One region of the Enterobacter sp. UPMP2060 genome, then DNA from elsewhere that is predicted to be linked to it. Evidence: riboswitches for the same ligand, from Rfam matches in the RefSeq annotation. Region 1 holds a riboswitch; the other holds the start of a gene.
The links. A riboswitch is a leader RNA that binds a small molecule or an ion and turns the genes downstream of it on or off. The one in region 1 is predicted to bind thiamine pyrophosphate.

Region 1 (3,411 bases):
AATGGTCTGCGCGGCGGCGTAGTCGCGCACCTCCTGGCTGATTTTCATCGAGCAGAACTTCGGCCCGCACATAGAGCAGAAATGTGCGACTTTGCCTGATTCCTGCGGCAGGGTTTCGTCGTGATAGGCGCGGGCGGTGAACGGGTCCAGCGCCAGGTTGAACTGGTCTTCCCAGCGGAATTCGAAGCGCGCCTTCGACATGGCGTTATCGCGGATTTGCGCGCCCGGGTGGCCTTTGGCCAGATCCGCCGCGTGGGCGGCAATTTTGTAGGTGATCAGCCCCTGCTTCACGTCCTCTTTGTTTGGCAGGCCGAGGTGCTCTTTCGGCGTTACGTAGCAGAGCATGGCGCAGCCGAACCAGCCGATCATCGCCGCTCCAATTCCGGACGTGAAGTGGTCATAGCCCGGCGCAATATCGGTGGTCAACGGCCCCAGGGTATAGAACGGCGCTTCGTGGCAGTGCTCCAGCTCCTCGGTCATGTTGCGGCGGATCATCTGCATCGGCACGTGGCCCGGGCCTTCAATCATCACCTGCACGTCATACTCCCAGGCGATTTTGGTCAGTTCGCCCAGCGTGTGCAGCTCGGCAAACTGCGCTTCGTCGTTCGCGTCGCGAATAGAGCCCGGACGCAGGCCGTCGCCCAGCGACAGAGAGACATCGTACGCGGCGCAGATTTCGCAAATTTCGCGGAAGTGTTCGTAGAGGAAGTTTTCCTGATGATGGGACAGGCACCACTTCGCCATGATGGAACCGCCGCGCGAGACGATGCCGGTCAGGCGCTTCGCCGTCATCGGCACGTAGCGCAGCAGCACGCCCGCGTGAATGGTGAAGTAGTCCACGCCCTGTTCGGCCTGCTCCAGCAGCGTGTCGCGGAACGCTTCCCAGGTGAGGTCTTCGGCAATGCCGTTGACCTTTTCCAGCGCCTGATAAATCGGGACGGTGCCAATCGGTACCGGGCTGTTACGCAGGATCCATTCGCGGGTTTCGTGAATATAGCGTCCAGTGGAGAGGTCCATTACCGTGTCCGCGCCCCAGCGCGTGGACCAGACCAGCTTCTCCACCTCTTCTTCGATGGAGGAGGTGACGGCCGAGTTACCGATGTTAGCGTTGACCTTCACCAGGAAGTTGCGGCCAATAATCATCGGCTCGGATTCCGGGTGGTTGATATTGGCAGGGATAATCGCGCGGCCTGCGGCCACTTCGTCACGCACAAATTCCGGCGTGATGTTCTCCGGCAGGCGAGCGCCAAAGCCTTCACCCGGATGCTGATAGCGCAGCACTTCGCTACGGATGCGCTCGCGACCCATGTTTTCGCGGATGGCGATGAACTCCATCTCCGGCGTGACGATGCCCCGGCGCGCGTAGTGCAGCTGGGTCACGCATTTGCCCGCTTTAGCGCGTTTTGGCGTCAGCAGGCCGGTAAAGCGCAGCTCGTCCAGGCCGTCGTCGGCCAGGCGCTCTTTGGTGTACGCAGAACTCAGGACGCTCAGCTCTTCGCAGTCGTTACGCGCGTCAATCCAAGGCTGGCGCAGCTTCGCCAGACCCTGCTGGACGTTGATGGCAACATCAGGATCGCCGTACGGACCGGAGGTGTCATATACCGGCACGGCTTCGTTGTCTTCATACTGCGGGTTATCTTTGCTGCCGCCGATAAGCGTCGGGCTAAGCTGGATTTCGCGCATTGGGACGCGGATATCGGTCTGCGAGCCGGAAATGTAGATGCGCTTCGAGTTCGGGAAAGCGGTGCCTTCCAGCGTGTCGATGAAGTGTTGGGCCTGTGCGCGCTGTTCGCGGCGGGTCAGTTTTGCAGTAGACATAGCTCATTCCAAAAGTGAAGGACATGGCTTGTCAGACGACGGATGAAGCAAGAGAGGATCGCCCTCAGGCGATACAACAGCAGTGTGACTCTTGTTCCCTTCGCAGGTATTAGCCTGATCAGGTTCCGCGGATCCCGAATTAACGGTCTCAGCCCGCGCTTTCAGGCGCTGGGCACTCCGACAAGAAAAATCCCCCTCGTGAGAGGGGCGAATGATTGTAAATTACTCGTTAACGATGAAGAACTCAAGCAGGGCGCGCGACGTTCTCTTCGTTACTGATGTTCAAATCATTGTCCAGCACGAGGGCGATCAGCTTATCTTCCAGCGTGAATCGCTCTTCCAGCGCTTCGCCGAGGTCGGATAGCGCCTGCTGAAACTCAAGATAGTTATCGTGATCGATAGCGTTCTCGAGCGCGGAATCATAGTAATCCATGATCTGCTGGGTGTTGGCTTCCAGAAGGGGATAGAGCTTGCTGGCCGCTAAATAGGGTGTTGTCCCTTCCATTTCGCGGATAATGCGTTCATAAATATTGAAATGGCCGTCGGACAGATAGTCGACCAGGCCCTGACAAAAATCATCCAGCGCTTTTTCATTCAGTCGCATAAACGATTCTTTGCCAGGCTTAATACCGACCAGATTGTAATAAGCCACGAGTAGATGCTTGCGTACATGTAGCCAGCGATCCACCAGTTTGTTATTTCCTCTAACGCGCTCAGTCAGGCTTTCCAGCTGGTTTAACATGGTCGACTCCGCAAAATGTAGGATTGAATCTGCTTATCCAGAATGTAACCACAATGCTAACAACATGTCAGTGAAGCGAAGGTAGTGCAATAGATATGGATCGTATTATTGAAAAATCAGATCTTGGTTGGTGGATCGTCAGTCACGAACAAAAATTATGGCTTCCTGCCGGGGAAATCCCCTACGGTGCAGCTGAGGCGTTCGATCTCGTCGGCCAGCCTGCGCTGAAGATCGGCGAGTGGCAGGGTGAGCCGGTGTGGTTGATCCAACAGTCCCGCCGCCAGGATATGGGATCGGTGCGCCAGGTGCTGGATCTGGACGTGGGGCTGTTCCAGCTGGCGGGGCGCGGCGTGCAGCTTTCTGAGTTTTACCGCTCGCATAAATACTGCGGCTACTGCGGTCATACCATGCGCCCGAGCAAAACCGAGTGGGCGATGCTCTGCAGCCACTGCCGCGAACGCTACTATCCGCAGATAGCGCCGTGCATTATCGTCGCTATCCGCCGGGAGGATTCCATCCTGCTGGCGCAGCATACCCGCCATCGCAACGGCATTCACACCGTGCTGGCCGGCTTCGTCGAGTTGGGCGAAACGCTGGAGCAGGCGGTAGCGCGCGAGGTGATGGAGGAGAGCGGGATCAAAGTGAAGAACCTGCGCTACGTTACCTCGCAGCCGTGGCCGTTCCCGCAGTCGCTGATGACGGCATTTATGGCCGAATACGACAGCGGCGAGATCGTTATCGATCAGAAAGAGCTGCTGGAGGCAAACTGGTATCGCTATGACGATCTACCGCTGTTGCCTCCGCCGGGCACCGTGGCGCGTCGGCTGATAGAAGATACCGTGGCGATGTGT
Region 2 (3,411 bases), on a different contig from region 1:
CATCTGCACCATCGCCAGCAGCGCGGCGCGACCGGGATCGTAGTCGTAACTCAGCGCCTGGTAAATCGCCAGCTCAATGGTGGTGGCCTGCGGCCCGCCGCCGAGCGACAGCACGGTGGCAAAGCTGGCAAAGCAGAGCATAAAGATTAACGCCGCGACGGGCGGGAGCTGGCGGCGCAACCATGGCCATTCGACAAAGCGGAAGAACGACACGCCGCGCATGCCGAGCTGGGCGGCAATCTGCCGCTGCTCGCCGGGAATGTTCTCCAGCGCCTGTAAAAAAAGGCGCGTTGCCATCGGCATATTGAAAAAGACGTGCGCGAGCAGAATGCCCTGCAGGCCGTAAGGAGAGAATGACCATTCCAGACCAAGCTGGCCGAACAGCGAAGCCAGCCAGCCCTGGCGACCGTAAACGCTGAGGATGCCAAACACCGCCACCAGCACGGGCAGGATCAGCGTCATGGCGCACAGGCGCAGCAGTGCCAGCCTGCCGGGGAAGCGCCGCCGATACAGGGCGCGCGCCAGGAAAATAGCCGGGAGCACCGACAGCAGGGCTGAGAGCGACGCCTGCCAGAAGGAGAAACGGATAACGTGCCAGAGGTAGCTGTCGTGCCAGAGGGCGAGCAGGTCGCTCTCTGGCGCGTTGAACCACAGTGCAAGAAAAGCCCCCAGGCTGACCGCCACCATCACTGTGGCGGCGAGCAGCCCGGGAAGTAACCAGCCGGGAATCAACGGCTGACGGCGCGTTGCCATTCACTTACCCATGCTGCACGCTGCGCGGCGACCTGCTGCGGCGTAAACTCCAGCGAGGTTTTTGGTTTGGTCAGCTGCTCGAAACCTGCGGGCAGCGCAACGTTCGTGACCGGATACATCCAGTTGCCTGCGGGAATCGCATTCTGGAACGCCGGTGAAACCATAAATTTCAGGAACTTCTCGGCCAGCTCCGGCTGCTTGCTGGCGGCGGTACGCGCGGCGACTTCCACCTGCAGATAGTGCCCTTCAGCAAAATCAGCGGCAGCATAGTTATCTTTCTTCTCGGCGATGATGTGGTAGGCCGGAGAGGTGGTGTAGCTCAGCACCAGATCGCTTTCACCTTTCAGGAACAGGCCATAGGCTTCGCTCCAGCCTTTGGTGACGGTGACGGTTTTGGCGGCCAGTTTCTGCCACGCCTCCGGCGCTTTATCCCCGTAAACCTTTTGCATCCACAGCAGCAGGCCCAGGCCTGGCGTACTGGTGCGCGGATCTTCATAAATCACGCGCCATTTCTGGTCACTCTCAACCAGCTCTTTCAGGCTCTTCGGCGGGTTTTTCAGCTTATTTTTGTCGTAAACAAAAGCAAAGTAGCCATAGTCGAACGGCACAAAGGTGTCGTTTTTCCAGCCGCCCGGCACGTTAACGGCCTCTGCCGCTACGCCGCTTTTGGCAAACAGTTTGGTTTGCGAGGCGGCTTCCAGCAGGTTGTTATCCAGCCCGAGCACCACGTCGGCCTTGCTGTTTTTCCCTTCCATGCGCAGACGGTTGAGCAGCGATACGCCATCTTCCAGCGCCACGAACTTCAGCTCGCAGTTACAGTCAGCTTCGAAGGCTTTTTTAACCACCGGGCCAGGGCCCCAGTCGGCAGAGAAGGAGTCATAGGTGTAGACCGTCAGGACGGGCTTCGCAAAAGCAGGCAGCGCAAACAGCGCCAGCAGGGGGAGAACTTTTTTTAACACTTTGCACCTCAAAGTTGAGTGGCAAAGGATTTTGAGAGACAGCCTCAAATCCCTTCGCCGGCGTTATCCGGATCAGGTTCGACGGGTATTATCTCAGCGCACATCTGTGATGCAGCACCCCGTTGAGAACGGCGCTATTGTAATGATTTGGTGAATATTACGAAAGCGTTATGGCTCCGGCGGCGCAAACCAGGCGGATTTAAAATCAAACCAGCCCAGGGTGTTCATCCGTAGGCCGCGCATGCTGCGCTGGCCCTGGATCATCAGCCAGTGGTGGATCAAGGGTACGATCGCCTGCTCGGCCAGAAGCTGCTGGCACCACGCTGCAAGATTCATTTCGCCCGCGCGCCACAGGGCGGCATCCTGCTGCCAGTCACGGTCGATGCAGTGCTGGATCAGCGGGACTTCATACAGATGCGAGAAAAGGGAAAAATCGAGCGGCAGGGTAAAGTTGGCGCTGTTGAGCCAGATATCACTGGCGATCTCCCCCTGATGCCATTCGTCATAGTCCACTTCCCTGACCTCTAACGTAACCCCCTCGGCTGCCAGCAGCCGGGTCATGATTCTGGCGATAAAACGATGCTCCACGTGTTCGCGGTAGTAGGTCAGGGTGATGGACTCCAGCCCTGCGGGTTTGTCGCAGTGCACCGGGCGGGCGTGGTGCCAGCGCGGAAGCAGGCCGTACGCCGGGAACCAGTATGTCTGGTACTGCTCTTCCGCATGGTAGATCAGATTGGAAGGGGACAAAACGTGGCTAACCCACTTGCGGACGGCCTGGTTTGCCCCACGGTGGGTGCGGCGGTCAAACAGGAGATAGTAACACCCTTCCTCGAGGCGACTCTCCACGGCTTTTTCTCCCGTGGTGGGGCCTTCCAGCGTCAGCCCGCAGCTCAGGTCTTCATTGAGATCCGGCAATACCCAGACGTTCACTTCGTCGATCAGCGCCCGATAGCCAAAGTAGTCGTCGAACGCGCGGATTTTCAGCTGGTTGCTGTTATTGCGGGACACGGAGTAGGGCCCGGTGCCAATCGGCAGGCTGGCAAAATTGTTCATTGATTCCCACTCGCCGGGCAAAATCATCGACGGCACGTAGCCCAGCAGCCAGGGAAGCCACTTATCCTGCTGCGACAGCTCAATATCCAGCGTCCAGGCCGTGGGGGAGTGGATGCGGGAGATATGCGAGTAGAGCGGTAGCCTGCGGGCTCGTTCCAGAGAGGCGATGACGTCGTGCATTTCCAGCTCGCGGCCGTGGTGAAAGTGGATGCCGGGGCGTAAAAAGAAGCGCCAGTGGCGCGGGGAAAGCTGCTGCCAGTGGTGCGCGATATCCGCCTCCAGTTCCCCGTTTTCCTCATTTATCCGCGTCAGGCCGCTGAAGATTTGCCGGGCCATGTGGGTTTCTGAGCGGCGTAAGGCCGTGCCGGGCAACAGATTTTTCATCGGACGGTAATAGAGCACTCGCAGAATGTGGCGGCCCTGACGAAAGCTGCGCCCGAGATGGGAAACCAGCATCTGGCGCACGGCGGCTTTGTCGCCCACCAGCTGGACCAGCTGATCGATGCGGTCCTGCTCGAGCAGATCTTCCGCGCGCTGCTGCTGCAGCGCCAGCCCGGTATAGAGGAAGGTCAGCCGCGAACGTTTGCCGCGTCCCGCCTCCGCTTCCCAGCTTAACCAGCCCTGCTGCTGCATGGTGTTGAGCAGC

Region 2: it holds a riboswitch for thiamine pyrophosphate, as region 1 does, so the genes downstream of both, thiB (thiamine ABC transporter substrate binding subunit) here and thiC (phosphomethylpyrimidine synthase ThiC) in region 1, are expected to answer to the same signal.

The regions. Positions count from the first base shown of each region.
Region 1 is NZ_JBSKJQ010000020.1:6,718-10,128, reverse strand. Features, by position in the region: gene thiC (phosphomethylpyrimidine synthase ThiC) at 1-1,818, opposite strand, end outside; TPP riboswitch at 1,897-2,008, opposite strand; gene ACWKXN_RS21870 (Rsd/AlgQ family anti-sigma factor) at 2,063-2,560, opposite strand; gene nudC (NAD(+) diphosphatase) at 2,656-3,411, shown strand, end outside.
Region 2 is NZ_JBSKJQ010000004.1:151,334-154,744, reverse strand. Features, by position in the region: gene thiP (thiamine/thiamine pyrophosphate ABC transporter permease ThiP) at 1-753, opposite strand, end outside; gene thiB (thiamine ABC transporter substrate binding subunit) at 729-1,712, opposite strand; TPP riboswitch at 1,744-1,844, opposite strand; gene sgrR (HTH-type transcriptional regulator SgrR) at 1,881-3,411, opposite strand, start outside.